DNA from 3 places in the Serratia sp. TSA_7 genome. Region 1 is predicted to be linked to each of the others. Evidence: predicted binding sites of a transcription regulator. Region 1 holds the regulator's gene; each other region holds the start of a gene.
What was found. The regulator PurR, encoded in region 1, represses purine synthesis genes. The targets are predictions, from matches to a motif close to CANGCAAACGTTTGCNTG.

Region 1 (10,850 bases):
TCCGGGGCCAAGGTTGGTAACGTCGACATGCGTTTAATTCTTACGCTTTTTGTGCTGTTGTTTACACAGCTATTCTTAAATCTGGCGCACGCTGCGCCACAGGCGCGTATTGCCGCCGAGCAGCGCAAAAGCCACGTTAATGAAGCCCGGCCGGATGACCGCAAGAAAAAGAAAGCGGCAAAGGCCAGCAAAAAAGTGAAAGTCACTGCTCCGCCAAAAACAGCCAAGGTTTCCAAAACCAAAACAGAAAAAACCGCTAAAAAGATCGTCAGCGCAAAATCGAAACACCAAACCCAGAAAATAGCCAAAATCAAAGTGACCCCACCGAAAAAGGGTTACAAAAAAGGCTATGGCCGTCACCGGGAACCCGGCATGGCCACCGCCAAATTGGCTCGCGACGAAAAACCGCTGAAACTCAGCCCGGCGCACAAAAAGCGCTATCAGCACGCCAAGCAAACCGCGATGGCCAAGCTGATGGATCAAATGGGCAAACCTTATCGCTGGGGCGGCACTTCGCCAAGAACCGGTTTTGACTGTAGCGGACTGATTTATTACGCCTATAAAGACGTAGTGAAAATCAAGATGCCGCGTACTGCCAACGAGATGTATCACCTGCGCGACGCGGCGCCGATCAAGAAAAACGAGCTGGAAAGCGGTGACCTGGTGTTCTTCCGCATCAACAACCGCGGCGTGGCCGATCACGTCGGCGTCTATCTGGGCAACGGCAAATTCATTCAGTCACCGCGTACCGGTGAGGAAATCCGTATCAGCCAGTTGGACAACGACTACTGGCAAAACCACTACATTGGCGCCCGCCGTGTGGTAACACCGAAAACCATTCGATAATCGCCTCCGCGGCTGGCCCCCCAGCCGCACGCCTCACCGCCTACCGCAAGCGTTCTGATCTTAGGCCTTTTCGTCGCTCTCAGACCACGGTTTCGCGAAGCCGCATGGAAAACATCCGGCAGTGGGTGAACGGAGCACTTGTGGAAAAATCTGACGTAGCGGTGGGAAAATGCGAACAAGCGCAGTGAACTGCGCCTGTGTGACAACCGGGGATCAGTTCAACGCCGCGGTGAAGCTAAAAGCAATAATAACGGCCAGCGCACACACAGTGGTGAACAGTGACATTTTCAGATCGGTATCCATTACAACTCCTTTTCAGACGGGTTATCCCAAGGATAAAAGGCACACAATTAATGCGTCAAACCATTTTCCCACAGTTAGACAATAAAATCTTGTTATCATTTCCCGGTTTATAATACTGATTACCTCTTCCACTTTGGCTCAATATGGGACAAAATTCGCAGTTCACAACTGCGTACCGGCAAAAATGCCCCTCCTGACCAAACGCTGACGACTTCAATACACTAAAAACTCAGCTTCGCTTATTTGGAAGAAGGATCTACGCAGGCAAACGATTAACATCACACTTACATGCTGCAACATGTGAGTTCAGGAGTCATTCTTTACATGGCAACGATTAAAGATGTGGCCAAACGCGCTGGCGTTTCCACCACCACCGTTTCGCACGTCATCAATAAGACTCGTTTCGTCGCCGAAGAGACTAAAGCGGCCGTTGCGGCCGCGATCAAAGAGCTGCACTATTCTCCCAGCGCCGTGGCGCGCAGCCTGAAAGTCAATCACACCAAATCTATCGGTCTGCTGGCTACCTCCAGCGAAGCGCCCTATTTCGCCGAAGTGATCGAGGCGGTGGAAAACAGCTGCTACAGCAAAGGCTATACGCTGATCCTGTGTAACTCGCACAATAACCTCGACAAGCAACGCGCTTATCTGGCGATGCTGGCGCAAAAACGCGTCGATGGCCTGCTGGTGATGTGCTCTGAATACCCGGATCAATTGCTGGGGATGTTGGAAGATTACCGTAACATCCCAATGGTGGTCATGGACTGGGGCGCAGCACGCGGTGATTTTACCGATACCATTATCGACAACGCCTTCGAAGGCGGTTATCTGGCCGGCCGCTATCTGATCGAGCGTGGCCACCGTGAGATTGGCGCCATTCCGGGCCAATTAGCGCGCAACACCGGCGGCGGCCGCCATCAGGGCTTTTTAAAAGCCATGGAAGAAGCCAATATCGAGGTGCGCGACGAGTGGATTGTACAAGGTGACTTCGAACCGGAATCCGGCTACAAGGCCATGCACCAGATATTATCGCAGAAACAGCGCCCAACGGCGGTATTCTGCGGCGGCGACATCATGGCAATGGGCGCTATTTGCGCCGCTGATGAGCTGGGGTTGCGCGTACCGCAGGATATTTCCGTTATTGGTTACGATAATGTGCGCAACGCCCGCTATTTCACGCCGGCACTGACGACCATCCATCAGCCCAAAGAGCGTTTGGGCGAGATGGCGTTCACCATGCTGCTGGATCGCATCATCAGCAAGCGTGAAGAATCGCAAGTCATTGAAGTACATCCGAAGCTGGTTGAACGCCGCTCGGTCGCCGACGGCCCCTTCATCGATTACCGCCGCTAGTCGCCTGCGCCGGGAGCCAAAGCGGCTTCCGGCGTCACTTCGCTTAACCATTCCTGATTCAAGGTTTCGCTGTCCCCCAGGTAATCCAGCAGCCAGGCCATCGCCGGCGATGGGGTATTCTGCTGCCAGGTCAGGCAACATGGGCTGGCGGGAAATGGCTGTTGCAGTTGCAGCGCCACCAATTCACCACGCTGTACCAACGGCAATACCTGATGCGCAGGCATCATGCCGACGCACAATCCGGCGCACAGGCAATCCACCGCAGAGGCCCAATCCGGCACCACCAGCCGCCGTTGATTGTCCAGCGTCCAGGTGACCCGCTTGGGCAGATTGCGTGACGTATCCTCCAGACACAGCGAAGGGAAAGGCCGGAGCTGATCATCTTTCAGCAGGCCATCCAACCCCGCCAAGGGATGCTGGGGGCTGGCGACACACAACCAACGCATGTCGCCCATGTCGCGAAAGGCGAAACCGCCGCCAACCGGCACCGCCCGCGTAGCGCCGATCGCCATATCGGCACGCCCGTCCACCAGCGCATCCCATACGCCGTTAAACACTTCGGGTTGGACCAACAGCTCGACATCGGGGAATTGACGGTAAAAATCCAGCACCAGCTGACGGCAGCGCTGCGGTTTGACGATGATATCCACCGCAATTTTTAATTGGCCACGCCAACCATTGGCCACCTGCTGGCACTGCCTGCGAGTGTCGAGCATTTTTTTGATGACACCGCGCGCTTCCTGAATAAACAGCGTGCCGGCCGGCGTCAGTTCTACATCGCGATGACGCCGTTCAAATAGCGGTACCGCCAACCATTGTTCCAGTTGCCGCACAGTATAGCTAACCGCCGAAGGTACCCGGTGCAGTTCCTGCGCCGCCGCGCTGAAGCTGCCGGTGCGGGCGACCGCGTCCACGACATCAAGCGAATATTCAGACCACATGATTTTTGCCTTCAATTTTTTTAACAGCACTTCGCAAATATTACCGTTTCACAAGCAGAGATCCAGCCGGATACACTTGCCGGCGCTAAAAACCTGCGACAATAAAATATTAATGAGAAATACCATGCGAAATTCCTTTGGTTTTATGTTCTATCTTGCCGGCCTGAGCATGCTGGGTTACCTGGCCACCGACATGTATCTGCCCGCCTTTGGCGCTATGCAGCAAGATCTGCAAATTTCCGCCGGCGCAATCAGCGCCAGCCTTAGCATTTTCCTGGCCGGATTTGCCTTTGCTCAACTGCTCTGGGGACCGCTCTCCGATAATTTGGGCCGTAAACCCGTGCTGCTGATTGGCCTGGCGCTGTTTGCTCTGGGCTGCCTCGGCATGCTGTGGGTGCAAAATGCCGTCCAATTGTGGTCGCTGCGCTTTATCCAGGCGATCGGTGTGTGTTCAGCCGCCGTCACCTGGCAGGCACTGGTCATTGACCGCTACCGTGAAGGCAAGGCCAACCGCGTATTCGCCACCATTATGCCGCTGGTAGCACTTTCGCCTGCGCTGGCACCGTTGGTCGGCGCCTGGCTGTTGAACCACATGGGATGGCGGGCAATTTTCGCCGTGCTGCTGGGTATCACCGTCATTTTGCTGCTGCCGACGCTGTTACTGAAGGAAAGCGCCAAAAGCGCGCCATCTGCCCAGACCAAAAACACCCTGAGTTTCTTCCAACTGCTGAAATCGCCGGTATTCAGCGGTAACGTCACCATTTTTGCCGCCTGCTCTGCCGGTTTTTTTGCCTGGCTCACCGGTTCGCCGTTTATTCTTGGCGATATGGGTTACAGCCCCAATGATATTGGTCTGAGCTATGTCCCGCAGACGCTGGCTTTCTTATTGGGCGGTTACGGTTGCCGTACGGCGTTAAACCGCATGAATGGCAACACCTTGCTGCCCTGGCTGCTGGTAGGTTATGGCATCAGCATGGTGGCGTTATATCTGGTGGCGACATTGACCGAGCCCACGCTCACCACGTTGCTGATTCCATTCTGCCTGATGGCGCTGGTCAACGGAGCCTGCTACCCGATCGTAGTGGCGAATGCGTTGATGCCGTTCCCGGAAGGCACAGGCAAAGCCGCAGCGCTGCAAAATACCCTGCAATTGGGCCTGTGCTTTGTCGCGAGCCTATTGGTTTCGGCCTTTATAGCCCAACCGCTGTTGGCGACGGTAACGGTGATGGTTTCAACGGTAGTATTGGCCGCGTTGGGGTATATGTTGCAACGGGGAAAAGTGATCGATAATTCGCAGGCAGTGCGACAGGAACATGCTAACTCTGCGTCATAATTACCTGCACGAATAATCACTTAAAGAATATTTTTGCCGAGTGCGATTTACGGTTGAGTAAGCGCCTCGGCAAGCCTATACTCAAAACGACCTTTTAAAATAACACTTTTATAGTCTTATTATCACAAGTAGCTGTTGTGTACGCGTATGGCGTCACACTTTTTTAAGGATTTGTTTATCCGCGCCTATTGCGCTGGAGCCTTCTTAAAATTTTCCTCTGTTCATAGTCGGATATCAGACGCCACGGTGACTTTCCACCGTAGGTATACATATGCGCCCGCAGAAATTGTCTAAGCTATTTTCTGGCGGGTCATAAGTCAGAAGAAGGTGATGGAGAAGCTATGAGTTCATCGTGTATAGAAGATGTGAGCATTCAGGACAACCCATGGTACCGTATCGCTCATGAAATGCTCAGTATGGCCGGTATAGAAATAAACGGCTCACGTCCTTTCGATATTCAGATTAAAAATCCTGATTTTTTTAAACGCGTGTTGCGGGAAGGTTCTCTCGGCTTGGGCGAAAGCTATATGGATGGCTGGTGGGAATGCGAACGGCTGGATATATTCTTTCAACACGTAGTCGGCGCAGGCCTGGAAAAGAAACTCCCCCACCATGTGAAAGATATCCTGCGAATTGCCGCCGCGCGATTAATCAATTTGCAATCGAAGAAACGTGCCTGGATTGTCGGCAAAGAGCATTACGATCTGGGAAACGATCTGTTTACGCTGATGCTCGATCCCTATATGCAATATTCCTGCGCCTATTGGAAAGAGGCAACCACGCTAGAAGAAGCGCAGGAAGCCAAGCTGCGAATGATTTGCGAGAAACTGCAGTTGCAACCGGGGATGAAATTACTGGATATCGGCTGCGGTTGGGGCGGCCTCTCCGCCTTTGCGGCGAAAAACTATGGCGTTTCCGTCGTGGGCGTAACCATTTCCGCCGAACAGCAAAAGTTGGCGCAGGAGCGCTGCGCCGGGCTGGACGTTGAAATTCTGCTGAAGGACTACCGCGATCTGCACCAGCAGTTTGATCGCATTGCCTCCGTCGGCATGTTTGAGCACGTTGGCCCCAAAAATTATCGCACCTACTTCAAGGTGGTGGAGCGTAATTTAAAACCGGATGGCCTTTTCCTGCTGCACACCATTGGCTCGAATCGGACAGATATGAATGTTGACCCGTGGATCAACAAATATATCTTCCCGAATGGCTGCCTGCCTTCAGTTACGCAGATAGCCAAAGCCAGCGAGGGGCGTTTCGTGATGGAAGATTGGCATAATATTGGTGCCGATTACGATCGTACCCTGATGGTCTGGTACGAGCGTTTCAGGCAGGCATGGCCGCAATTGGCTCAGCGTTATTCCGAGCGTTTCGAACGTATGTTCAGCTATTATCTGAACGCCTGTGCAGGGGCGTTTCGCGCGCGTGACATTCAATTGTGGCAGGTGGTATTCAGCCCTAAAGGCATTGAAGGCGGTATCCGCGTCCCGCGCTGATTAATGCCATGCCACAACGAAACGCCCCCGGTTTTTACCGGGGGCGTTTTATATTATGCGCTAACCAATGGCTGATCAGCCGCAATAAACCCGAATGATTTTATCCTCGCTGTCGCCCAGGAAGTTCAGACGACGCAGGTTAAAGTCCATAGTAACGGCCGAATTGTACGGAATCGCACGTACCTGAGATTCAATCTGAACGCCTTCCAGCGCTGACATCGGCTTGCCGACGTAACTCTGGTATTGCGCGGCACCGCAGGTATCACTTTCTGCATCAACGGCCTGATTGGCCGCGCCCTGCTCAGGTGAGCTGCTACAGGCACTCAGCGCCAGCAGCGCCGTTAACATCAAGGTTTTCCCATAAAACTTCACGCGGTTACTCCTCTGTGGTTATTGTCCGTCAGATCTTCTGCGCCAGCGCGCTCGCCGTCGCCATGGCCGCTTCGCGGCTCGCCAACACCCGCTCAACGGTATCTACCACCGCCTGCGTTTGTGGATCAATCTCAATATTCACCTTGTCGCCCAGGCGTTTTTTGCCCAGCGTGGTGCGTTCAAGCGTCTCCGGGATCAGGTGCACGCAGAAACGGTTATTCACCACCTCTCCGATCGTCAGGCTAATACCGTCAATGCCAATAAAACCTTTATGCAGAACGTATTTCATCAGTTCCGCATCCGGCATGCGCAGCCATATCTGACGATTATTCTCGGAGGTATAAATCTTGGCGACTTCCGCCGTGCAGATAATATGGCCGGACATCAGGTGGCCGCCAATTTCATCGTTGAACTTGGCCGCCCTTTCGATATTGACCACGTCCCCCAAAGCCAGATCGCCGAGATTGGTCAGGCGCAACGTTTCTTTGATCAGATCAAAACTGACGCGGTTGCCTTCCACCGCGGTGACGGTCAGGCAGCAACCGTTATGGGACACCGACGCGCCGAGCTCCAGCCCAGGCAGCAGTTCCGCAGGCATCTCTATGACGTGGGTACGGAAGTTGGATTTTTCATCAATGGCGACCAGCGGCGCGGTGCCTTGTACGATACCGGTGAACATGTGAGCCTCTTCTTTCTGAAAATGTTTAAAGCGCTTGGGGCAGTTTGCCCCAGTTGGCGAGGAAAACCAAACCCGGGGAGACAAAAAATCCGCGCCTGCGCATTTAATAACTATTTCGTCACAACATTTGCTTAACGACGCCGAGCGCGTACAATCTTTTGGACAAAATTCCGCTATTTTTAATTGTTGTCCTTTCGCGACGACCCTCCCCTCAATCATAAATAAATAGAAAAGGTGTATGCGTGCAGAAGTACTTCATTGAAGCGCGTAGTTTATTGGCCCTCGCAATTCCGGTAATCATCGCGCAAATATCGCAAACCGCAATGGGCGTGGTCGATACCATTATGGCCGGCGCTTATAGCGCCACGGATATGGCCGCCGTCGCCGTCGGCACCTCTATCTGGTTGCCGGCCATTCTGTTCGGCCACGGCCTGCTGCTAGCGCTAACTCCGGTGATCGCGCAGCTTAACGGCGCCGGCCGCCGCGACCGTATCGCTCATCAGGTACGCCAGGGGTTCTGGCTGGCTTGTGCGGTCTCTGTCCTGATCATTTTCGTGCTGTATAACAGCAAGTTCGTGATCGACATGATGCACAATATCGATCCGCAACTGGCGGATAAAGCCGTTGGCTACCTGCATGCCATCATGTGGGGCGCGCCGGGCTATCTGTTCTTCCAGGTGCTGCGTGGCCAGTGTGAAGGACTGTCGAAAACCAAACCCGGCATGGTGATTGGCTTTCTCGGCCTGCTGGTCAATATCCCGATTAACTATATCTTCATCTACGGCAAGTTCGGTATGCCTGAGCTGGGCGGCGTCGGTTGCGGCGTAGCAACCGGCAGCGTCTACTGGTTCATGTTCCTGGCAATGCGCTGGTATGTAAAACGTGCACCGTCGCAACGTGACATCCTGCCGCATGAAGGCAGCAACCGCAGCCCGGACTGGCCGGCGATGAAACGCCTCATCGGTATCGGTCTGCCGGTGGCGTTGGCGCTGTTTTTCGAGGTGACGCTGTTCGCCATCGTCGCCCTGCTGGTCTCGCCGCTGGGCATCGTTTCCGTGGCCGGGCATCAGATTGCACTGAACTTCAGCGCGTTGATGTTCGTGTTGCCACTGTCGCTCGGCGTCAGCGCCACCATTCGCGTCGGCTATCGGCTCGGTGAAGGTTCGGTCGAAGGCGCGCGGATTGCCGCCTATGCCGCTATCGGCGTCGGCATCCTGATGGCCTGCTGCACCGCGCTGTTTACCGCCACTTTCCGCGAACAAATCGCGCTGTTATATAACGACAGCCCGGCGGTAGTTGCGATGGCGTCGCACCTGATGTTGCTGGCGGCCATTTATCAGATTTCCGATTCGATTCAGGTGATCGGCAGCGGTATTCTGCGCGGTTATAAAGATACCCGGTCAATCTTCTTCATCACCTTTATCGCTTATTGGGTGCTGGGCCTGCCGAGCGGCTACCTGCTGGCGTTGACCGATGTCCTGGTGCCGGCGATGGGGCCAAGCGGCTTCTGGATTGGTTTTATCATCGGCCTGACCTTTGCGGCCATCATGATGGCCACGCGCATGCGCTGGCTGCAAAAACAGCCTGCTGCCCTGATCTTGCAGCGCTCCACCCGCTAAGTTTCGCCACCGGCCGGTTTATTCCGCCGCCGGTGGCTTCTTCGTCCGTGTTTGCAGAAAAAACAACCGCACTGCACATAAGCTCAGCAATCGTGTGAAATAGCGGATAAAATTACGTTTTTCTCCTTGCCAGCGCGCAGGTAGCTCGTTAATATTCGTCCCCGCTGTCAGCCATGACAGACAGGAAAAGATGCGTCCGTAGCTCAGTTGGTTAGAGCACCACCTTGACATGGTGGGGGTCGGTGGTTCGAGTCCACTCGGACGCACCAAATTCCTAAAGCAGTACAGTGCGTCCGTAGCTCAGTTGGTTAGAGCACCACCTTGACATGGTGGGGGTCGGTGGTTCGAGTCCACTCGGACGCACCAAATTTCTAAAGCAGTGCAGTGCGTCCGTAGCTCAGTTGGTTAGAGCACCACCTTGACATGGTGGGGGTCGGTGGTTCGAGTCCACTCGGACGCACCAAATCGTTATTCCCTCAGGCTTGACCTTTCTATCCGATACTTCCATTACCCTAATCTGCCCATGCGATTCCCGAACGTTACTTCTGTAACCGCTAGCCGTATCCGAATATCATCATGGCGAACACCTTTTACAGGACAAGTTTAATGCTGACATTTACCGCAGAAACTCCGTTTGAAAAACTCGACAACGGCCTCATCCGCCGCCAAGGCGTAATGAGCGATGGCGCCCGTGCTACGGAAGTCAAATTCGGAGCCGGCACCTTCGGGCAACTGCAAAAGCGGGAGCATTCATTGCAAACGCGGGTCGTTTCCGGTGAGTTTGAATTCACCGTTGGCAGTGATACTCAGGTGGTGGTGGCCGGGGAAACTATCGCCATTCCCGCCAATACCGCCAGCGGCTGCTTCTGCCTGACTGCCGGAACCCTGCTGGAAATCATCACGGCAGATTGATCGCGTTAATTGTGGCGTTCACAGCAAGGTTATTTGCGCAACAAACACCTGCTGATGATTTGCATTTGCGCCACATTTGCTGCTGATTTGCCGGATCCGCCGTCGATCACCGGTTTTTTATTTTGTTTCCCGTCGCTTAGCCTTTATAATGCGCAACGTCTTTCAGTTGAATGGTTTCAGCCCTTGATCTGCGAAAACGCAATAACAACACATTTTCATCTCATCATGTTGCGCAGCATCCCTACGCCCTGGCGCGGGCTGAATTTTTACACCCCATTTCAACTCTGGTCACCTATCCTTAACTGTGTTTTGCACCACCAGGCGCGACTCAAATTCCATACCGGTGGCCTGGCCGCTGGTTTTATTCGTTTTTTTATCCATCACAACTTGTAGAAAACTCCGTCATGAAAAAGACCAAAATTGTTTGTACCATCGGTCCAAAAACCGAATCGGAAGAAATGCTGACCAACCTGCTCAATGCAGGCATGAACGTAATGCGTCTCAACTTCTCCCACGGCGATTACGAAGAACACGGCAACCGCATCAAGAACATGCGCGCAGTAATCGCGAAAACCGGTAAAAACGCCGGCATCCTGCTGGATACCAAAGGCCCGGAAATCCGCACCATGAAGCTGGAAGGCGGTAAAGACGCGGCGCTGGTTGCCGGTCAGACCTTCACTTTCACTACCGACCAGAGCGTTATCGGCAATAACGAACGCGTTGCCGTTACCTACGCCGGCTTCTCCGCCGATCTGAAAATCGGCAATACCGTGCTGGTCGACGATGGCCTGATCGGCATGGAAGTCACTAACGTGACCGAGAACGAAGTGATCTGTAAGGTACTGAACAGCGGCGATCTGGGCGAAAACAAAGGCGTTAACCTGCCGGGCGTTTCCATCCAACTGCCTGCATTGGCAGAAAAAGACAAACGCGACCTGATTTTCGGCTGTGAACAAGGTGTCGACTTCGTTGCCGCGTCCTTTATCCGCAAACGCTCCGACG
Region 2 (10,850 bases), 120 kb from region 1:
CGCCGCCAGGGCTGCCCCACCAGTTGCTGTTCGCATAGCAAGGCGCGTTTTGGCGTCGCCGCCATGCCGCCAAATGCCAACCGGGCGCTGCGAATAATGCCGCGTTCTATCCCCAGGTTAAAGGCGCCACATACCGCCGAAATATCGTCCTCCAGCCGTTTGGAGACTTTCCAGGCGCGGAAATCCGCCGGAGCGGTGGCCGGCAACACGATGCTTTCGATAAATTCCCCCGGTTGCAGCGCGGTCTGGCGATAGCCCAGGAAGAAATCGTGCAGCGGCAACTCACGCCGCACATCGCCGCAGCGCAGGTTCAGCATGGCATCCAGCGCCAGCAGCATGGGTGCGCCGTCGCCAATCGGCGAAGCATTGGCGATATTACCCCCCAAGGTGCCCTGGTTGCGGATCTGCTGCGAAGCGAAACGCGCCAGCAACTCGCCGAAGGCCGGGTGATATTTTTCCAGCAGCGGATACAGGTCGCTCAGCGCCGCACCGGCACCGATCGTCAAGCGTTCGCCCTGCCAACTGACTTGCTTCAACGCCTCAATCTGCCCAATGGCGATCATCAGCGGTAAATCCTGGTGGCGCTGGGTGACCTCCAGTGCCAGATCGGTGCCGCCGGCCAACAATTTTGCCTGCGGGTGTTGCTGATACAACCCCGCCAGCTCGTCGATCGTTTGCGGCATCAGACAGCGTTTACCCGCCGCTTCCAGCGGTGTCGCGGCACGGATGGCTTGCAGGCGTTCCACGGTTTGCCGTTGCCCGCGATCGAAACTGTCCTCGCCCTTGACGCCGCAGGCCTGCTGCGCCGCCGCCAGAATCGGCCGGTAGCCGGTGCAGCGGCACAGGTTGCCCGCCAGCGCCTGTTGCGCCTGCTCACGCTGGTATTCCCCGCCGTTCTTTTGCAGACAGAACATCGACATCACAAATCCCGGCGTGCAAAAACCGCACTGCGAGCCGTGGCAATCGACCATCGCCTGCTGCACGCTGTGCAATTGGCCATGGTGTTTCAAATCCTCCACCGTAATCAGCTGTTTGCCGTGCAGCGCGCTGACGAACGTCAGGCAGGCATTGACGCTGCGGTAGCGCAACTGTCCGCCTTCCGGCTCGGCCAATACGACGGTGCAAGCGCCGCAGTCACCGGAAGCACAGCCTTCTTTGGTGCCGCAACGGCCCAGGTTGCGGCGCAGATAGTTCAGCACCGTGGTGTTGGGATCGAGCGCGCTTTCACTTTTTAGCGTTTGATTAAGCAGAAACTGGATCATGCTGCCTCCTGGTGCGCGGCCGCGCGATAAACCACTTTGCCGTCAACGTAGGTACGATAAACGTTGCGATCGTCCCCCAGCGTCATCAGCAAGAACAGCTGGTCCGCCAGTTCGCGGCTGTTTTCATGGCGCAGCTTCTGCAGCGGCGACACCGCCGGATCCAACACCACAAAATCCGCCTCTTTACCGACGCCGAAGTTGCCGATTTTATCGTCCAGCGCCAACGCGCGCGCACCGCCCAAGGTGGCGTGATAGAAGGCTTCGCAGGCGGAGAGCTTATAGCGCTGCAACTGGCCGATCTTGTAAGCCTCGCCCAGCGTTTGCAGCATATTGAAGGTGGTGCCTGCGCCGACATCGGTGCCGATGCCCAGCTTCACCTGCTTCTGCCAGGCTTTTTGCAGGTTGAACAACCCGCTGCCGAGGAACAGGTTGGAGGTCGGGCAGAACGCGATCGCCGAGCCGGTCTGGCACAGGCAATCCCACTCTTGCTCTTCCAGGTGCAGGCAGTGAGCGAATACGCTTTTCTCGCCGGTCAGGCCGTACTGGTGATACACATCCAGATAGCTGCTGTTCTCCGGGAACAGCGCTTTCACCCAGGCCACTTCATCCAGGTTCTCGCTCAGGTGGGTGTGCAGCCAGGCATCCGGAAACTCTTCGCGCAACCGCTGCACCTGCGCCAATAGCGCTGGGGTGCTGGTGGGGGCGAAACGCGGCGTTATCGCATAGCCCAGCCGTTGTTTGCCGTGCCAGCGCTCGATCAGTTCACGGGTTTGCCGGTAACTTTGCTCCGGGGTTTCCAGCAGTTCATCCGGTGCGTGGCGGTCCATCATCACTTTGCCGGCGATAAGACGCATGTTCAGCGCCGCCGCCTGGCTGAACAACGCGTCAACCGACTGCGGATGTACCGTTCCGAACACCAACGCCGTGGTGGTGCCGTTGCTTAACAGTTGTTGCAGGAAGAACGCCGACATCTTGCCGGAATGCCGTTCGCAGCAGAACTGGCTTTCGGTCGGGAAAGTATAGTGCTTCAACCACGCCAACAGCTGATCGCCATAAGCGCCGATCATTTCGGTTTGCGGATAGTGAATATGGGTATCGATAAACCCCGGCACGATCAGCTTGTCGCGGTAATGCGTCACCTCAAAACCCGGCGGCAACAACGGTTCGCCCTGCTGCCAACTGCCGAGCCAGACAATGGTGCCTTCGTTTAGCAGCAGTAATCCGTCGGGAATATGCCGCAGTTGCTCATTCAACTGTTGCGGGCTCTCCACGCAGGCCGCGATATCGAAAAAATTGCCACGAATAGCCGTGGTGAATTGCATGTTCATGTTGCCGTTCCTTTTCTACCGACCCACGTACCGCCCCCCGTTGAGTGAACTCAATCCGGTGGAATATGTCGGTCTTTTTATCGTTTGCAGATGTTGATTTAAGGATAGCAAGCAGCGTGCCAGTTGGTTTTTTATTAAAAAATACCCTTTAAAAACAATACCATAAAATGAACAATTGGAATTGCACGAGAAAGTAAAAATAATTAAAAAGCAAGCAAACGGTTGCCTGGAAAATAGCAACCGTTTGCTTGCCTGAGCTAATTAAACCGATGCACCAACATCGAGCAAAAATATAAATCGAGAAAATTAAGTGGCTATTTCAATAACACTTCATAACGTGGGTTAAACTCGTCGAACAACGGCAGCGCCGCCGCCCCCAATGCTGCGGTATCCGCGCCGGTGGTGCCCAACCGCACGCGCAGACCATCGAGGTATTTGCTGCGCACCGAGCGGTGCAAGGGCGCCAAGCGTTTGATCAACTGTTCAACGATGCTTTCCGGCATCAGCCCGCCAATAATCACCGCCTCGGCATCGAACATGCACTCGACGATGTTGATCGCCTGGCGCAGCGCAGGCACCGCAGACTCCAACCAGAGGTCGATCTGCGCCTGCGGCAATGCCAGCAGATCCTGCGGCATGGCACGCATCGGATCCAGCCCGCAGCTCTCATAGGCTGCCTGCAGCGAGACGTAGCGTTCAAGGCAACCCTGGTTGCCGCAATAACAAGCCCGCCCGCCCGGTTGCACAATCATGTGGCCTATTTCACCGGCATTGTGCGCATGGCCGGTATAAATACGCCCGTCAGTGAAGATCCCCGCCCCGAGGCCGGTGCCGAGATACAGATAAATAAACGAATTGAGCTGCCTGGCCACACCGTGCAGACGTTCGCCGATGGCGGCGACGGTGGCGTCGTTCTCCAGCGTCACCGGCAGGCCGCTCTGCGCGTTAAGTTCAGCCACTACATCGATATTTTCCCAGCCGTTGAGGGTAGTCGGCCCAACGGAGGAGATCCCTTCCACGCCAAACGGCCCCGGCATCACCACGCCGATGCCCAGCATTTTTCCCCAGGCCATATCCGGCTGTTGGCGCATTTCTTGCAGTACATCACAAATCAGTTTCAAGGTCGCAGCAGGTTGCGGCTTTTGCACCATAATCAGCCGATGGAAACGAACGCTTCCTGACAGATCAACGACGATGATCAGAAGCGACTGGTGGTCCAGATGGATGCCGATGGAATATGCACTGTCTGGATTGAGGGTCAACGGCGTCGCCGGTTGGCCCCTCCCTCCGGCACGGCGCGGCAGGTGCGAGGAGAGAATGCCGGCCTGCTCCAGCTCTGTCGCGATGTTTGAAACGGTTTGCGGCGTCAGTGAGGTCAGCCGGGCGATTTCGGCACGAGTCAGTTCGCCGTGCAGACGGATTGCCTCTATCACTACGCGCCGGTTGTGTGCACGAGCATGTTCAAGGTTAGTGCCGGATGTCGTCATAACTGCCTATGCAGAAAGGGAAATCGGTGTTTGCAGTATGGTGCCCTCCATTAAAGCAATCAAATTGATTTAAGAATCTTTTTAACACCGGAGAACGCACCATGAAAAGCCCTATCCGCGCCGCTAAGGCCGCCTGTACCCTGTCTGCCCTGGCGTTTTGCATCTCAAGCGCCTTTGCCGCCCCTACGCAAATCAACGCGCTGTTTATGACCCAGGCGGCTTATAGCGAAAACGACATTCGCGCCATGACCGCCGATTTCACCCAACAGCACCCGGATATCACCGTTAACCTCGAGTTCGTCCCTTACGAAGCGCTGCACGATAAAATCGTCGCGGCGCGCGGCGCAGGCAGCAACGGCTACGACGTGGTGCTGTTCGACGCCATCTGGCCGGCCGAATTCGTCAAGTTCGGCCTGCTGCAGGATGTCACCTCGCGCATCAGCGCCGACGACAGCGGCAAGATTTTCGACGGCGCCATGACCACCGTCACTTACAAAGACAAGCGCTGGGGAATGCCGTGGATCCTCGATACCAAATACCTGTATTACAACAAAGCCATGCTGGCCAAGGCCGGCATCGGCGCCCCGCCGAAAACCTGGCAGGAACTGGCGCAGCAGGCGGAAATCCTGAAACAGAAAAACGTGGTCAAATACCCTCTGGTGTGGAGCTGGTCACAGGCCGAGGCGCTGGTTTGCGATTACACCACGCTGGTGTCCGCCTTCAAGGGGCAATTCTTCCAACAGGGGAAAATCAACTTCTCCACCCCAGCATCATTACAGGCCGCCGGCTACATGAAAGACACGCTGGACAAGGGGCTGACCAACCCGAACTCGCGCGAATATCTGGAAGAGGACGTGCGCAAAGCCTTCTCTAATGGCGACGCCGCCTTCGCGCTCAACTGGACCTATATGTACAACATGGCCAACGATCCGAAGCAGAGCAAAGTGGCCGGCGATGTCGGCATCGTGCCGGCTCCGGGATCGGTTGAGGGCCAGGTTTCCGCCGTCAACGGCTCGATGGGCCTCGGCATCGCCAAGGCCAGCGCCCACCCGGACCAGGCCTGGCAGTACATCAGCTACATGACCTCCCAGCCGGTACAGGATAAGTACGCCAAACTGAGCCTGCCGATCTGGAAATCTTCCTACGACGATCCGGCGGTGCAGAAAGACCAGCAACCCTTGATCGCCGCCGCCAAACAATCGTTGAACGTGATGCTGTCGCGCCCTGAAACTGCCGATTACTCACGGCTTTCCAACGGATTGCAGCAAGATTTGCAGCAGATCCTGCAAGGCAAGGTGACGCCGCAAGCGGGCCTGGATGCGGCTACCAAAAGCGCGGCACGGCTGCGTTAAGGGATGACGATGCTCACTTTGCCCCAACGTGAGCGGCGTCAGGCATGGGTGCTGCTGGCACCCATGCTGCTGATGATGCTGCTGTTAACCGCCTGGCCGCTGGGCCGCACCCTGTGGCTGAGCTTTACCGACGCGGCGCTGGTCGGTGACGGCGTAACGCCTGCCTGGGTCGGCGTCGATAACTTTCTGTATGCCCTGACCGACCCGGATTTCCAGGCCACGCTGTGGCGCACGCTCTATTTCACCGTGGTTTCGGTGGCGTTCGAAGGGGTGATTGGCGTGTTGGTGGCGCTGCTGCTCAACCAGCAATTCCACGGCCGCAACCTGCTGCGGGTACTGGTGATTTTGCCCTGGGCGCTGCCCACCATCGTCAACGCGACAATGTGGCGGCTGAACTTCAATCCGGATTACGGCAGCATCAATGCGCTGCTGACTCAGCTTGGGGTCATCGACCATTACCGCAGTTGGCTGGGCGATCCCGCCTCGGCGTTGAACGCGGTGATGCTGGCGGATATCTGGAAAAACTACCCGCTGATCACCCTATTGACGCTGGCGGCACTGCAATCCATCCCGGAGGATTTGTACGAGGCGGCCCGACTGGACGGCGCTTCCGCCTGGCGGCGATTCCGTGCCATCACCCTGCCCGCCATTCTGGCCCCGCTGGCGGTGGCGCTGGTGTTACGCACCATCGACGCCTTCAAGGTGTTCGACATCATTTACGTGATGACCCGCGGCGGGCCGATGGACAGCACCAAGACCCTCAGCTTTTTCGTTTATCAGGAATCGTTCAGCTATCTGCGTGCCGGCAGCGGCGCCGCCTACGCAGTGCTGATGACCCTGCTGTGCGGTTTGCTGATCGCACTCTACATGCTGATGCTGTTCCGCCAACGCCGAAGGAGCCTCGCCGATGAAGCGTAAAATCCGCCTGATACTACGCTATGGCGCCGCGCTGCTATTGGCGCTGTCGATCCTCGCGCCGATGCTGTGGCTGTTTTTGATGAGCGTCAGTTCCTCCGCCGATCTGACCCGCGTGCCGCTGGAATGGCTGCCGCGCCGCTGGGACTTTTCACGCTACGGCAGCTTGCTGTCGTTACAGGCCGGCCAGCCTGGGGCACTGTTCCTGCACGCGCTGTTCAATAGCCTGCTGGTGGCCTGCGGCGCCACGCTGATTTCGCTGCTGCTGGCGATCCCGGCGGCGTTCAGCTTCTCACGCTATCCGGGCCGCGACGGCTGGCTGTTCGCCAGTCTGGCGATTTATATGGTGCCGCCGGTCGCCTTCGTGCTGCCGCTGTACTTTATTCTGCAACAGCTGGCGCTGCTGAACACCCATATCGGCCTGGTGCTGGTCTACTGCTCGCTGATCCTGCCGTTCCTCACCTGGATGCTGAAGAATCAGTTCGACGCCTTGCCGATCGATATCGAACAGGCGGCGCGGCTGGATGGGCTGCGTCAGTGGCAGGTGCTGCTGCGCATCACGTTGCCGCTGGCGAAACCGGCGCTCGGGGCCTCGGCGTTGTTCGGCTGGTTGCTGGCCTGGGACGAATTTTTCTACGCGCTGCTGTTTACCAGCAACATTCAGGCCCAGACGCTGCCGGTGACTATCGCCGGTTTCACCGCGGGACGCGCCACCGATGACGGATTGATCGCCGCCGTCGGCATGTTGGCCGCCATACCGCCACTCTTTATTGCCATTTGGCTGCAAAAAACGCTGGTCAGCGGGTTAACCAGCGGCGGCAGCAAGGGCTGACTTAAAAGGGAAAGAATTCACATGATGAATACCAACACCAAACCCACCCTGTACGTGGTCGGCAATATCAACGTCGACGTGATCATGAGCACCCTGCACCAGTGGCCGCAGAAAGGCACCGAGGCGATGCTGGATCACAGCGAACTGCGCCCCGGCGGCTCGGCCGGCAACTGCGCGCTGGCGTTGGCGGCGCTGGAGACGCCTTACCGGCTGGTGGCCAATCAGGGCAACGACTATTTCAGCCCCTGGCTGGCGCAGCTGTTCCCGGAAAGCTCGCTGTACTGGCCGACCTACAGCTGTGAAACCTCGCTGACCTTCGGCGTGACGCACCCCGACAACGAACGCACCTTTTTCAGCAATCAAGGGCACATCACCCGCCTGAGCCAGGATGACGTGCTGCACCAGATCCCGCTGTTCGCCGGCAACGGCGACACCGTGCTGTTATGCGGCACCTTCCTGTGCACCACTTTGCTGGCGGATTACCCGGCGCTGCTGCAAACGCTGCGCCAACGCGGCTACCGCATTGCGGTGGACACCGGCTGGCCGCCGCAGGGCTGGAGCGACGCGCTGCGCGGGCAGATCGCCGACTGGTTGCCGTTCTGCGACATTCTGCTGCTGAATGAAGTGGAAACCTGCGGCATGGCAGGCCATGAAGATCTGTACACCGCCGCTCGCACCCTGAACCGCCAGCAACCGACCGACGCCGCCTGTGTGGTCAAGTGCGGGCCGGACGGCGCGCGCATGTGGTGCGGCGAACGGCTGTTGCAAGCTGCGGCGCACCCGATCAAGGTGGTCGATACCATCGGCGCCGGCGACAGTTTCAACGCCGGGTTCCTGACCGCCTGCCTGCACGGCCATTCGGCCACGGTGGCGCTGCGCTGGGGCATTCGCGCCGCCAGCCACGCCATCAGCAGTTCGCCGCGTCAATACCTGGACTGGAACACCCTGAAAACCTGCGCCGGAGAGATGATCTGATGGCAAGCGTAGAACTGGTGAAAGTCGCCAAATATTATGGCAAACAGCGGGTATTGAATCCGCTGGATCTGATCATTCCCGACGGCAGCTTTACCGTGCTGGTCGGTCCCTCCGGCTGCGGTAAATCTACATTGCTGCGCTTGCTGGCCGGGCTGGATACGCTATCCGATGGCGCTATCCTGCTGGATAAACAGAAAATTAACGATCTGGACCCCGCCGATCGCGATATCGCCATGGTGTTTCAGAGCTATGCGCTCTATCCGCACCTGACAGTGGCGGAAAACATGGCGTTTCACATGCAGGTCATGAAGGTCAGCAAAAGCGAGCAGCAGACCAAAGTGCAGCAGGCAGCGCGCATTCTGGCGATCGATCACCTGTTGCAGCGCTATCCGAAAGAGCTGTCCGGCGGCCAGCGCCAGCGGGTGGCGATGGGGCGAGCCATGGTGCGCAATCCGAAGGTCTTTTTGTTCGATGAACCCTTGTCCAACCTCGACGCCCAGTTGCGCATGGAGCTGCGCGCCGAGATAAAATCGCTGCATCAGCAATTCAAAACCACCACGGTGTACGTCACCCACGACCAGATCGAGGCCATGACGCTGGCCGATCAAATCGTGGTGATGAAAGACGGCAATATCGTGCAACAGGGCCGGCCGCTGGAGATCTACGACGCGCCCGCCAACACCTTTGTGGCGCGCTTTATCGGTTCGCCGCCCATGAACCTGTTGGACGGCATCGTCACGCCGCGCGGCGATCGCCCCGGCGTAACCTGCGGTGAACTTTGGCTGCCGCTGCCCGATAAGTGGCGGCAAGCAATTCCGGGCAGTAACGTGATCCTCGGGCTGCGTCCGCACGATTTTCTGCAGGTGGAGGTCAGCGAACAACCGCCCGCCCAGCTTCGGCTGATGGAGATCACCGGTGACGTCAGTCTGTTGCACCTGACCTGGGGCGGTTACCGGTTGCATGTGCAGTTCAGCGGCCGCATCAATGCAGAAAGCGGCCAGCCGCTGTGGCTGGCGCCCAACATCGACGCGATCCACCTGTTCGACGCCGCCAGCGGCCAGCGGTTAAGCGAAAATTAAGTGTTGATTACCCATGACTTCGGCCCGAAAAAACCGGGCTGAAACCGGCTGTCCCCCTCTGAGAGCGCAGAATGCTGCGCTCGCTAATCATCGCCTGCTTAACCGCTGTTTAACCTGTGTACGATGCGCTATGCTCGAAAACTCGTCCGGATTACATTTTTTGAAACGGGGTTTCTTGTTATGCCTGCATTCCATCTGTGCGTCACCTGGCGCACTGTGCCATGAGCTGGTTTTCACGCGCCAGCGCGCTGCCGTTGCTGGTGGCCGGCGCCTTTTTTATGGAAAACCTCGACGGTACGGTGATTGTCACCGCCATGCCGCAGATGGCGGCCGCTTTCGGCGTGCGGGCGGTGGATATGAACATCGGCATTTCCGCCTATATTCTGACGCTGACGGTGTTTATTCCCGCCAGCGGCTGGATCGCCAACCGCTTTGGCGCGCGCAATATCTTTGCCGCCGCGGTAGTGATTTTTACCCTGGCCTCGGTGCTGTGTGCCGCCAGCGTTAACCTGCCCACCTTTACCGCTGCCCGCATTCTGCAAGGCTTTGGCGGCGCGCTGATGGTGCCGGTCGGCCGGTTGGTGGTGCTGCGCAATACCGCCAAACCGGATCTGATAAAAGCCATCGCCACCATTACCTGGCCGGGGCTGGTGGCGCCCATTCTTGGCCCGCCGGTCGGGGGTTTTATTACTACCTACGCGTCATGGCACTGGATTTTTCTGCTCAACGTGCCGCTGGGCGTCGCCGCGCTGTGGTTGGCCTGGCGGTTGATCCCGCAAGAAGCGCCGCACAAAGGCGTGCCCTTTGACGCCATCGGCTTCATGCTGACCGGCATCGCCTGCTTCGGCCTGATGTTCGGCCTGGACCTGATCAACCACCCGCAGCTCTCCTGGCTGGTGCCGGTACTGTGCATCCTCGGCAGCCTGGCGCTGGGCGCGCTGGCGGTGCGCCACGCCAAACGCACCGCGCACCCGTTGATCGATCTGTGGGCAATGCGAATAAAAAGTTACGCCGTCACTATTTGGGGTGGCGCCTTGTTCCGCATCGCCATTGGCGCCGTGCCCTTCTTGCTGCCGCTGCTGTTCCAGATCGGCTTTGGTCTCAACGCCTTCGACGCCGGGTTATTGGTGTTGGCGGTGTTTGCCGGGAATCTGGCGATGAAGCCTTTTACCTCTGCCGTGCTCTATCGTTTCCGTTTTCGCACCACGCTGGTAGTCAATGGGCTGCTGAACGCCGCCACCATTTTTGCCTGCGCGTTGCTGACGCCGCAAACCCCAACCTGGCTGATTGTGGCATTGCTGTTCGTCAGCGGGTTGACGCGTTCCATGCAGTTCACCGCGCTGAATACGCTGGCATTTTCCGAAGTGCCGCAGCCGCAGATGGGCGGCGCCAATACCCTGTTCACCGTATCGCAGCAACTGGGCAGCGGCCTGGGCATCGCCATCGGTGCGCTGGCGCTGCGGGTGGCGGAAATGCTGATACCGCCGTCGGCCGGTCGACTGCCGCTGGTCGATTTCCAGTTGGCGTTTGGGGCTATCGGCGTTATCGCCCTGTTGGCGGTGGCAGACAGTCTGACGTTGAATCCCGATGCCGGCAGCGAAGTCCGCCGGAAAAAATCCC
Region 3 (10,850 bases), 730 kb from region 1:
TGAAGCTACGCCCATCAGCATGATTGGCAAGAAAATGGCGCCCATTCTGCAAAAAGACGATGGCAGCTACCTGCCGGAAAGCATGGACATCGTGCGCTACGTCGATAATCTCGACGGCCGGCCGCTGCTGACCGGCAAGAGCAACCCGGCGATCGCCGACTGGTTGCAACGGGTCGGCGGTTACTCCGCAAAATTACTGTTGCCGCGCATCGCCAACGCCGATTTCGAAGAGTTCGCCACTGACAGCGCGCGCCAATACTTTACCCACAAGAAACAGGCTTCAATAGGTGATTTTTCCGAGCACCTGGCCAACAGCGCCGATCTCATTGCTGAGCTGGAAACCGATCTCCAGGCGCTTTCCAGCCTGATCGACACCTCCGATGCGGTGAATGGCTCGCTGTCGGAAGATGACATTCAGCTGTTTCCGCTGCTGCGTTCTCTGTCGATCGTCGCCGGGGTTACGCTGCCGGAAAACGTGGAGGCCTACCGCAACCGTATGGCGCAACTCAGCGATGTTCCACTCCTGCTCGATATGGAACAGTGAAACCTCTCGCAATAAGGATATAGCGCGCCTATGTTAAAAATGGTGTTGGTCACCGCCCGTGATCGGGTGCGACTGAAAGAAATTTCCTCGGTGTTAATCCGCTACGGATTGCAGGATATCATTCGTCTGTTGGGCCTGGGCTCCCTGCTGAGCGGGGCCGAAAGCGGCAATGTTCAACAAGACAATCAAACCCTGCCGGAGCGTTTGCGCACCGCGCTGGAGGCGCTGGGCCCGACCTTTGTCAAATTCGGTCAAATTCTGGCTACCCGTTCGGACCTGCTTGACTCAAGTTGGACCGACGAGCTCGATCGCTTGCACAGTCAGGCGTCTACCCTGCCATGGAGCGAGCTGGCAGCGCAAATCACGGCCGATCTGGGCAGCGATCCGCACAGCCTGTTTGCCGAGTTCGACAGCACGCCGCTGGCCGCCGCCTCAATGGCGCAAATTTACCGGGCACGCCTGCATAGCGGTGAAGCGGTGGTGATCAAGGTGCTGCGACCAAGCCTTGCGAAAACCATTCACGCCGATCTGCGCCTGCTGACTTATCTGGCGGAGACCGTAGAGCAACAAAGCCCCGCGCTGGCCCGTTACCGCCCGCGCCAGATGGTGCGTGCGTTGGCGACCGCGCTCAATCACGAGCTGGACCTGACCCATGAAGGCAATAACTGCGAACGTATCGCCGAATGCTTTATCCAGCATCCTGAGGTAGTAATTCCGAAAATTTACTGGCAATGGTCGTCAAAACGGCTGTTGGTCCAGGAATTCTTGCCTGGCACCGCGCCGGAAAACCCGCAACAGTTGGCAACTGCCGGCTTTGACGGCCCGTTGCTGGCCCAGCGCGGCGCACAAGCCTTTATGAAAATGGTGCTGGAGCATCGCCTTTACCACGCCGATCCTCATCCCGGCAACGTCATGGCGCTAGCGGGTAACCGCGTCGGTTTTATCGACTTCGGTATGGTGGGGCAGCTTTCCGAACGACGTCGCAACCAACTGTTACTTCTGTTACAAGCCATCGCTGAACGCGAATCCGGCGGCATCGTCAATACCCTGATTGCCTGGTCGGACAGCGATCCGCTTGATCTGTTGGATCTGGAGTTGGCGGCGCAGAACTTCCTCGATAAGCAGGCGTCTTCCACCCTGACGTTAGGCAAGGCGTTGACCGATCTGCTGGTGATGGCACGTGAGCATCAGTTAGCGATGCCGCCGGACCTGGTGCTGCTGTTCAAGGCGCTGATTACCGCTGACGGCGTGCTGCACCGGCTCGATCCCAACTTTGATATTATCGCCACGTTGAAACCCCTGCTGCAGCAGGTGATGTTGCAGCGTTATTCCCCCGATGCGGTACAGCGACGCATGCTGGCGTTGGGTGCAGAAGCGCTGGATGCCGGTGAAGAGATCCCGCAAACCCTGCGGCTGCTGATGCGCCGTTTGAAGCGCGGGCAAATCGGTGCCGACATCAACGTCAAGAACATCGATCAATTGGGCAAGGCGCTGGAGAGAGCTGCTGTCACGCTGGCCATCGCCATTGTCACCTCAGCCTTCGCGCTGGGGCTGGCGCCTTATCTGATGCACGCTTCGCCGCGGCTTTGGGGTATTCCGCTGTTTCCTGCGTTGGGTGGGCTTGCCTGCCTGGGCGGCGTGCTGTTGCTGGCGCTGCGTCTGCGGCGCTGAGCAGTTTCAGCGTTATCCGATAGGTGATGCCGTCTTTCACGCGCACTATCATTTCGTTTGCCGGCGTCAGCGATTTCCCTCACAGGCGGTGGCCGTTTATAATGACAAATCAATTATCTGCAGCATGTTGTTGGCAGTAGCTATGAGGCACAAATGAAGAAAATTCTGATGGGCGCAGCCGCCCTGCTGTTCGCCGGCGTCTTGGCCGGTTGTAATCAACTCACCCAATACACGCTCAGCGAGCAGGAGGTGAACGATTACCTGCAAAAGCACAACGATTATCAGAAGCAAATCGGCGTACCGGGGCTGTTGGATGCCAATATTGTGCTGACCCAGTTAAAAAGCCAGATTGGCCGCAGTGAACCGGGTAAGGTCACCCTTTCCGGCGATGCCAAGGTGAATATCAGCTCAATCCTCGGTCCGCAGACTGCGGACCTGAAACTGACGCTGAAAGCGCAGCCGGTCTATGACCGTGAACAAGGTGCGGTATTCCTGAAAGACATGGAGTTGACCGACTACAGCGTGCAGCCGGAGAAAATGCAGACGGTGATGAAAGCCCTGACCCCTTACCTGAATCAGTCGCTGAAATCCTACTTCGATCAAAAACCGGCCTACGTGTTGAACCCGGATAACAGCAAAACCGAAGCGCTGGCGAAAAAGCTGGCAAAAGGGCTGGAAGTAAAGCCCGGCGAACTGGTTATTCCGTTCACTGACTAAGGCAAACCGCTAAAACTAAAAAACCCGCTGACAAGGCGGGTTTATTATTTTTCAGGCAGGCGATACCCTGAAAGCAGTGGCGTTACTGCGGTTCGCTGTAGCTGATTTCACCCGTGTTGCAGTTAAGGGTAACGTTATAGGTTTTATCCTGCTTGGTGCCCCGTACCGTCAACGGCACCTGCCAGATCGCGTCCTTGCCGGTGATGGCTTCCGGGCTGATCCAGGCTATCGGGGTGGCTGTGCCCAGCAACTTTTTATCCGATGCCCAGCGCGTGATGCGGTTCTGCAGATAATCGCGTTTTACCTGAGCGGCGACGTCTGCAGGTTGCAGACCGGTGCATTGCGCCACTTTGGCCGTGCGTTGCTCTTGTGCCTGTACCGCCGTCGTCAAACCCGCCATGGCCAACAGCGCTACGGCCACACTCAGTCCCGTTCTTTTCATATGCCCTCCAGTTGTGATTGACACTATCCATGGGGATTTGCCCCCTGGCTCACAACAGGTCTGGCAAAGGATCAGCGTTTTACAAAGCTGATGACAAACAGCTCATCCAACCCCGGATAGATTTCCTTGATCACCTGCTTCAGCTCGCTGAGCGACATATTTTCTTGTTTGGCATGCTGTTCGGTTAGCGCATCCAGGCGAACCGGTGTGACTGACAGCACTTCAATAAAACAGAAAAATACGTCGTCTTCATTACGGCTAACGCGCAATACCTCACCGGGCTGAAAGTGGGATTCACTGGCATCCCGGAGAGTAATGGTTTTGAGCCCGGCCAAAATGTCTTGCTCAAAGCGACTGAAGAAAGTTATTCCACGGGTCATTCTAGATCCTTTTTCATCACATTGCCGCAACATAAGTCATTATGCTGCCTGCTTTTCTGACGCAGATCCCTCTTTTGAGGTAGCGACGGATTTTTCCGTTTTCACTCTGGTCGGTTTTTTCGGCGCTTCCGCCGGCGCGGCGCCACGCAAAATCTGCCCCAGCGCGTCTTTATGCTCCGCCAGGAAGAAACTCAACCCTTCACGCTGCTCCTCATCCAGGTTCAAAGGCGCCTGCTGCAGCCATTCACCCAGGCTGTCCGCCAGGTCCAGCATTTTGTCGTAAGCATCGGCTTCTTTCTTGGTTGCGAAAGTCATCTTTTCCTCACCGTTTCTCACCACCACATATTTTACTTCAACGGCCATGTGTGCATTCCTCAAAGGTTAGAATACTGTATTTTTATACAGTATAAGGTGGTTTTACGCAGGGATGCAAGCGCACCCCTGACGCGGATTATTTCAACAACCGCACCTTGCAGTTCTTGCCTTTGATTTTGCCCTGCTGAAGCTGTTGCAGCGCCTTGCGAGCACTGGCCTTGCGGATCGCCACATAGGCGTGTACCGGGAACATGTCGATTTTGCCCACTTCAGCGGCCGTCAACCCGGCGTCGCCGGTCAAGGCACCGAGAATGTCGCCAGGGCGAATTTTGGCTTTGCGCCCGCCGTCGATGCACAGGGTGACCATTTCGGCCTCCAGCGTGGTATTGGAAGCGCCGCTCAGTTCAGACACCGGCGCCCAGTTGACCGCCTTGCGCTGGTACTCTTCAATCGCATGCGCACGTTCCATCTCCTGCGGCGTACACAGGCTGATCGCCAGGCCGTTCAGGCCCGCGCGGCCGGTACGGCCAATACGGTGTACGTGTACTTCCGGATCGAACGCCAGCTCATAGTTGACGACCAGCTCCAGCTCTTTGATATCCAGCCCGCGAGCGGCAACGTCGGTCGCTACCAGCACCCGGCAACTGCGGTTGGCAAAACGCACCAGCACCTGATCGCGATCGCGCTGTTCCAGATCGCCGTGCAACGCCGATACGCTGATGCCACGGGCTTCCAACGCTTCATATACGCTCTGGCAATCGCGCTTGGTGTTGCAGAACACCACGCAGGAAGAAGGTTGGTAATGGCGGATGGCGGATACCAGCACCGCCGGACGCTGATCGCGGGTGGTTTCGTAGAAGCGTTGTTCAATGGAGGTCTGATCGTCGCCATCGTCCACTTCCACATTCAAGGGATCACGCTGCACGCGGGCGCTGATGCGCTCGATGCCGCTCGGATAGGTCGCGGAGAACAACAGAGTCTGGCGTTGCGGCGGGGTGTAACTGATCACATCGTCGATGTCATCGGCAAAGCCCATGTCCAGCATGCGATCGGCTTCGTCCAGCACCAGTACTTTCAGTTCATCCAGCACCAGCGTTTTCTTGCGCAGATGCTCCTGAATACGCCCCGGCGTGCCCACCACGATATGCGGCGCATGCACCAGCGAATCGAGCTGTGGCCCCATAGGTTGGCCGCCGCACAGGGTCAGGATTTTGATGTTCTGGGTAAAGCGCGCCAGACGACGCAACTCTTTGCTTACCTGGTCAGCCAGCTCGCGCGTCGGGCACAAGATCAACGCCTGCGCCGCCACCTGGGAAACATTGATTTTATCCAGCAGGCCGATGCCGAACGCAGCCGTTTTGCCGCTGCCGGTTTTTGCTTTGGCTCGTACGTCCTGCCCTTTCAGGATGGCGGGCAACGCGGCGGCCTGCACCGGCGTCATTTCGGCATACCCCAGTTCGTTGAGGTTGGCCAACTGTTCGGCTGGCAGCGGCAGGGAAGAAAAAGATACTGTGCTCACGGCGATAACTCTTATATGGCAAATGGAATGGCGGCGCGCCCACGGGCTGGCGCCGAATCAACCGCAGATGATAACAGAGATAGTAGGGATTACGGATTTCACGCATAAAAAAAGCCGCCGGATGCATTTATTTGGCAATAACATCGCCAACGCCATCCCCCGCCTGCACGCGCAAACGTTTTCGTATATACTGCACACCCGTTATCAGACCGCCTTAAATCCACAGATCCAGGTACGAGACTATGTTAACTATTGGAACCGCCCTGCGCCCGTCCGCCACTCGCGTTATGCTGCTCGGCTCCGGCGAGCTGGGTAAAGAAGTTGCCATCGAATGCCAGCGTTTAGGACTGGAAGTGATTGCCGTAGACCGCTATGCGGACGCCCCGGCCATGCACGTGGCGCACCGCAGCCACGTCATCAACATGCTGGACGGCAACGCGCTGAAAGCCCTGATTGAACAGGAACGTCCCGATTACATCGTGCCGGAGATCGAAGCCATCGCCACCAGCATGCTGGTTGAGTTGGAGCAACAAGGGCACCGCGTAGTGCCCTGTGCCGAAGCAACGCGCCTGACCATGAACCGCGAAGGCATCCGCCGCCTGGCCGCAGAAACCCTGGGCCTGCCAACCTCCAGTTACCGCTTCGCCGACGGTGAAGAAGCCTTCCGGCAGGCCGTCGCCGAAATTGGCTATCCGTGCATTATCAAACCGGTCATGAGCTCCTCCGGTAAAGGCCAGAGCCTGATCCGCAGCCCGGAACAGCTGAAAACCGCCTGGGATTACGCCCAACAGGGCGGCCGCGCCGGCGGCGGCCGAGTGATTGTCGAAGGTCTGGTGAAGTTTGATTTTGAAATTACTCTGCTGACCATCAGCGCGATCGACGGTGTCCATTTCTGCGCGCCAATAGGCCACCGTCAAGAAGACGGTGATTACCGTGAGTCGTGGCAACCGCAACGGATGAGCGAACTGGCGCTGAACCGCGCGCAGGAGATCGCGCAAAACGTGGTGCAGGCATTGGGCGGATTTGGTCTGTTCGGCGTTGAATTGTTCGTCTGCGGCGATGAGGTGATCTTCAGCGAGGTGTCACCGCGCCCGCACGATACCGGCATGGTAACGCTGATCTCGCAGGATCTGTCCGAATTCGCCCTGCACGTTCGCGCCTTCCTTGGCCTGCCCATTGGCGCCATTCGCCAGTTCGGGCCTTCGGCCTCGGCGGTGATCCTGCCGCAAATGACCAGCAGCGATCTGCGCTTCAGCGGTTTGGAACTCGCATTGAGCGGCCACAATCAGTTGCGCCTGTTCGGCAAACCGGAAATTAACGGGCAACGCAGGATGGGCGTGGCGCTGGCAACGGCGGAAAATGTGGAAGAGGCGGTGGCGTTAGCCAAGCAGGCTGCCGCTGCGGTAGTGATTGAAGGATAAAACGTTGGGGCCGGCTTGCCGGCCCCTGCAACATCAATAGTTTTCGTCTTCTTCCGAATCGTCGTCAGCCTGTTCGTCCGGCCTTTCCTGATAGTCTTCGTCTTCATCATCAAACAGAACGCTAACCTGGTCGCCCTGGTGTTTTTCGCGGATTTCCTGCGCGACGCGCGCGATGGCTTCACCACTGCTCATGCCTTGTTCCATCAACAGATGGATACGGTCCGCAGCGTCCTGCTGCTCTTGGTGACTCAATGACGGCATACCTGCAAGCATGTGTTTCTCTCCGGCAAAATGGAGGGGGATTATACGCCTTAAACCGGCGGATCCCAACGCCTGTTATTCGGCGGCGGGCTGCGAGCAATGATCGCAATCCCGCCACTGCTTCAGACGATGCAACCACAACGTAACGTGCCAGATCTGCTTGAGGCCGCGTGCGTTAGCCGCCATCGTTCTATCAATACCACGCTGATAAAACTCAGCGGTGATTTGGCACTGCGCCGCCGGCTCAGGCTCCCGCCGAATACTGTGGCAAATACCCAACGCCTCGCGGGCGATCTGCCAGTGAAAAGCCGGTCGAATAACCATTTTGCTGGCATAGCGTTGGTTAAGCACCACCAGCATTTCCACTATTTTCATATAGTGTCGCTGGTATTCCACGTTCGCCTTGCCGGTGCGGCGGCGATTGCTGATGGATTGATCGTGCACCCGTTGCCGGTACAACGCTTTGCTGAGGTACTTGACCCGCTGCGCATTAAACATCACCTCGGTGGTCCAGGGAATATCCTGGTGATGTAACCCCGGTTCGAAATACAACTGATGCCGCTTAATAAAATCAAGACGATACACCGCCAACCAAACCACATGAATAAATTTTCTTGTTTTCAGCGCCCGCTCTAGCCATTGTGCCCCGCTAATAACGCCGGTGTCGCCCAGTCGCTTTTGCGGAATAATCTCTTGCAGTTCGTTTTCTCGGGAAAAATAACGTTGGCCGTTACACTGCATGACATCTAATTGTTCTTGTTCGGCCAAGGCCACTAACGTTGAATACATTTCAGGCGCCAATAAATCATCCGCATCAGGAAACGCCACATATTTTCCCTGCGCAATAGCCAGCCCCGCATTGCGTGCGCAGGAAACGCCGGAATTAGGCTGGTCGATCACGGTAATATGCGGGTATTGCCGCGCATAGCGGTGGGCGATAGCGCCAGAGCCGTCGGTGGAACCATCATTAACGATGATCACCTCCAGCCGCCGCTCATCCTGAGCCAACAACGACGCCATGAAAGGCTCAAACAGTGCTCCCGCGTTATGCAACGGGACAATGACACTCAGGATTAAGGGCATAGGCAGCTCTTCGCAAAAAGTAACGAATAAATATTTCTATTTTCTAAAAAAACGGTGCACAGTTAAATGAAGCGACTCAAGGTTAAATAATCAAACCAGGCCCCCAAGCGCGTCTTTTTCCAACGAATTTTCTTTAATTTTCATTCCCCCGCAGATAGCGGATAAAGGTGAAAATCGCGACAGTGCGAGACAGCAAAATTTCGTTTGTGACGTTGTTGGCAATAAGGCATGTCGTCCTCACTATTTTTGATGACACCCCGAAACAATAACAAGGTAAAAACAATAAATTGTTTTATTTTCAATCAGCGCCTGCAGATTTAAATTAATTTAACCTCAGCCTGAATTATTATTTTCTAACACATAAAATTGTCGTTAATGGCGCAAAAAATGCTTCATTACAAAATCGTTTACTCACCGTTTATGTGAAGTGTGCTCTGGCGCCCAACGCCAGAACATGCACCCGCCGGTCGAATATGGCAGAATAGCGGGCAGAAACCGCCGTTCCCGTCAGTCAGGTTTATTGAGGCCCATGAGCGCAACCGCACCGAATCTTAAGTCTTTGCCTTACACCCGTACCGCCCTGCTGGAGCATTTTGCTCCGCTGGCACAGCAGCCGTGGGCGATGTTGCTGCACTCAGGCTTTGCCGAACACTCGCATAACCGTTTCGATATCCTGGTCGCAGATCCCTGCACAACTCTGACCACACGAGGGCAAATCACCGAGGTTCGCCGCGGTGAAGATGACCAGCAGTCGCAAGAAGATCCGTTCAGTCTGCTGCAAGAAGAGTTGGAAAAACAGCAGTGGCATCCCACGGCAGATCCCAACCTGCCGTTTCAGGGGGGCGCACTCGGGCTGTTCGGTTACGACCTGGGGCGCAGAGTGGAAAAGCTGCCGCAATGGGCACAGGCGGATATCGCGCTGCCGGATATGGCGATCGGCATTTATGACTGGGCGCTGATTGCCGACCACCACCGGCAGACATTGACGTTGCTCAGCTACGGCGACACGGAACAGCGCTGGCAGTGGCTTAACGCACAACGGCCGCAACCGCAGCAGGCATTTGCCTTGACCAGCCGCTGGCAGGCCAATATGACGCGCCAACAGTACGGCGAAAAGTTCCAGCGCATTCAGCATTACCTGCGTAGCGGTGATTGCTATCAAATTAATCTGGCGCAGCGCTTTTCAGCAGATTATCAGGGCGATGAATGGCAAGCCTTTCAACAACTGAACGCCAGCAACCGCGCGCCCTTCTCCGCCTTTTTACGCCTGCCGGACAACGCCGTACTGAGCGTTTCGCCCGAGCGTTTTCTGTGGCTGGAGAACCGGCACATTCAAACCCGTCCGATCAAAGGCACCTTGCCGAGGCTGGACGATGCCGATCAGGATACGCAGCAGGCGCAGCGATTGGCACACTCTGCGAAAGACCGTGCGGAGAATCTGATGATTGTCGACCTGCTGCGTAATGATATCGGCCGTGTTGCCGAGCCGGGCAGCGTGCGCGTCCCCGAATTGTTCGTGGTCGAACCCTTCCCCGCAGTCCATCATTTGGTCAGCACCATCACCGCCATCCTGCCGGAACGCACAGCAGCAACCGAACTGCTGCGCGCTTGCTTTCCGGGTGGCTCCATTACCGGCGCGCCAAAAGTGCGGGCGATGGAAATCATTGAGGAGCTGGAGCCGCAGCGGCGCAATGCCTACTGCGGCAGCATCGGTTATATCAGCGCCTGCGGCACCATGGACACCAATATCACCATCCGCACGTTAATCACCGAAAACGGTCGCATTTACTGTTCTGCAGGCGGCGGCATCGTGGCCGACAGCCAGGAACAGGCGGAATATCAGGAAACCTTTGATAAGGTCGGCCGTATCTTGCCGCAATTGGGAGAGGTTACCTCGTCGTGAGCCAACCGATTTACCCGACCTCGCTTGCCGCTTTTATCAGCCGCTTCCAACTGCAGTTGCCGCAGGCGTCGCAGATTTCGCACAATACCCGCCCGGCGGCGGTGCTGATCCCTATTGTCTGCCGCCCCGAACCCACTCTGCTGCTCACCCGCCGCGCCGACTCACTGCGTAAACATGCCGGCCAGGTGGCATTTCCCGGCGGCAAAACCGATGCCGAAGATGGCTCGGCGATTATCACCGCACTGCGTGAAGCGCACGAAGAAGTGGCGATCCCACCCCAGTCGGTGACCGTGCTTGGCCAACTGGCGCCGCTTGACAGCAGCACCGGGTTCCAGGTCACGCCGGTGGTCGGCTTGATCTCGCCCGATGTGCAATTCAGCGCCAACGAAGACGAAGTGGCCGACGTCTTTGAGATCCCGCTGCATGAAGCGTTGACGCTGTCACGCTATTATCCGCTGGATATCCACCGCGCAGGCCACTCGCACCGCATTTATCTTTCCTGGTATCAGAGTCAGTTTGTCTGGGGATTGACCGCCGCTATCATTCGCCGGCTGGCGCAGCAGGTGAATATTTAACGCCAGATACGTGACACAG

Region 2: a site for PurR is predicted at 2,802-2,819, ahead of guaD (guanine deaminase). Genes of this name have one in related genera too.
Region 3: a site for PurR is predicted at 5,757-5,774, ahead of purT (formate-dependent phosphoribosylglycinamide formyltransferase). Genes of this name have one in related genera too.

The regions. Positions count from the first base shown of each region.
Region 1 is NZ_JBQZFU010000001.1:809,031-819,880, reverse strand. Features, by position in the region: gene ACUTQW_RS04030 (C40 family peptidase) at 28-846, shown strand; gene cydH (cytochrome bd-I oxidase subunit CydH) at 1,060-1,149, opposite strand; gene purR (HTH-type transcriptional repressor PurR) at 1,474-2,499, shown strand; gene punR (DNA-binding transcriptional activator PunR) at 2,496-3,440, opposite strand; gene punC (purine nucleoside transporter PunC) at 3,565-4,773, shown strand; gene cfa (cyclopropane fatty acyl phospholipid synthase) at 5,115-6,266, shown strand; gene ACUTQW_RS04000 (I78 family peptidase inhibitor) at 6,342-6,638, opposite strand; gene ACUTQW_RS03995 (riboflavin synthase) at 6,667-7,317, opposite strand; gene ACUTQW_RS03990 (MATE family efflux transporter) at 7,560-8,936, shown strand; tRNA gene ACUTQW_RS03985 (tRNA-Val) at 9,129-9,205, shown strand; tRNA gene ACUTQW_RS03980 (tRNA-Val) at 9,226-9,302, shown strand; tRNA gene ACUTQW_RS03975 (tRNA-Val) at 9,323-9,399, shown strand; gene ACUTQW_RS03970 (hypothetical protein) at 9,543-9,848, shown strand; gene ACUTQW_RS03965 (hypothetical protein) at 9,882-10,241, shown strand; gene pykF (pyruvate kinase PykF) at 10,253-10,850, shown strand, end outside.
Region 2 is NZ_JBQZFU010000001.1:926,044-936,893, reverse strand. Features, by position in the region: gene xdhA (xanthine dehydrogenase small subunit) at 1-1,262, opposite strand, end outside; gene guaD (guanine deaminase) at 1,259-2,590, opposite strand; gene ACUTQW_RS04590 (ROK family transcriptional regulator) at 2,905-4,077, opposite strand; gene ACUTQW_RS04585 (extracellular solute-binding protein) at 4,179-5,429, shown strand; gene ACUTQW_RS04580 (carbohydrate ABC transporter permease) at 5,439-6,347, shown strand; gene ACUTQW_RS04575 (carbohydrate ABC transporter permease) at 6,337-7,176, shown strand; gene ACUTQW_RS04570 (carbohydrate kinase family protein) at 7,198-8,151, shown strand; gene ACUTQW_RS04565 (ABC transporter ATP-binding protein) at 8,151-9,230, shown strand; gene ACUTQW_RS04560 (MFS transporter) at 9,452-10,850, shown strand, end outside.
Region 3 is NZ_JBQZFU010000001.1:1,536,082-1,546,931, forward strand. Features, by position in the region: gene grxB (glutaredoxin 2) at 1-544, shown strand, start outside; gene ACUTQW_RS07320 (ABC1 kinase family protein) at 575-2,215, shown strand; gene ACUTQW_RS07325 (lipoprotein) at 2,369-2,932, shown strand; gene yebF (protein YebF) at 3,015-3,374, opposite strand; gene yqfB (N(4)-acetylcytidine aminohydrolase) at 3,446-3,754, opposite strand; gene ACUTQW_RS07340 (YebG family protein) at 3,794-4,117, opposite strand; gene dbpA (ATP-dependent RNA helicase DbpA) at 4,206-5,588, opposite strand; gene purT (formate-dependent phosphoribosylglycinamide formyltransferase) at 5,831-7,009, shown strand; gene ACUTQW_RS07355 (YoaH family protein) at 7,043-7,282, opposite strand; gene ACUTQW_RS07360 (glycosyltransferase) at 7,346-8,353, opposite strand; gene pabB (aminodeoxychorismate synthase component 1) at 8,883-10,256, shown strand; gene ACUTQW_RS07370 (CoA pyrophosphatase) at 10,253-10,831, shown strand.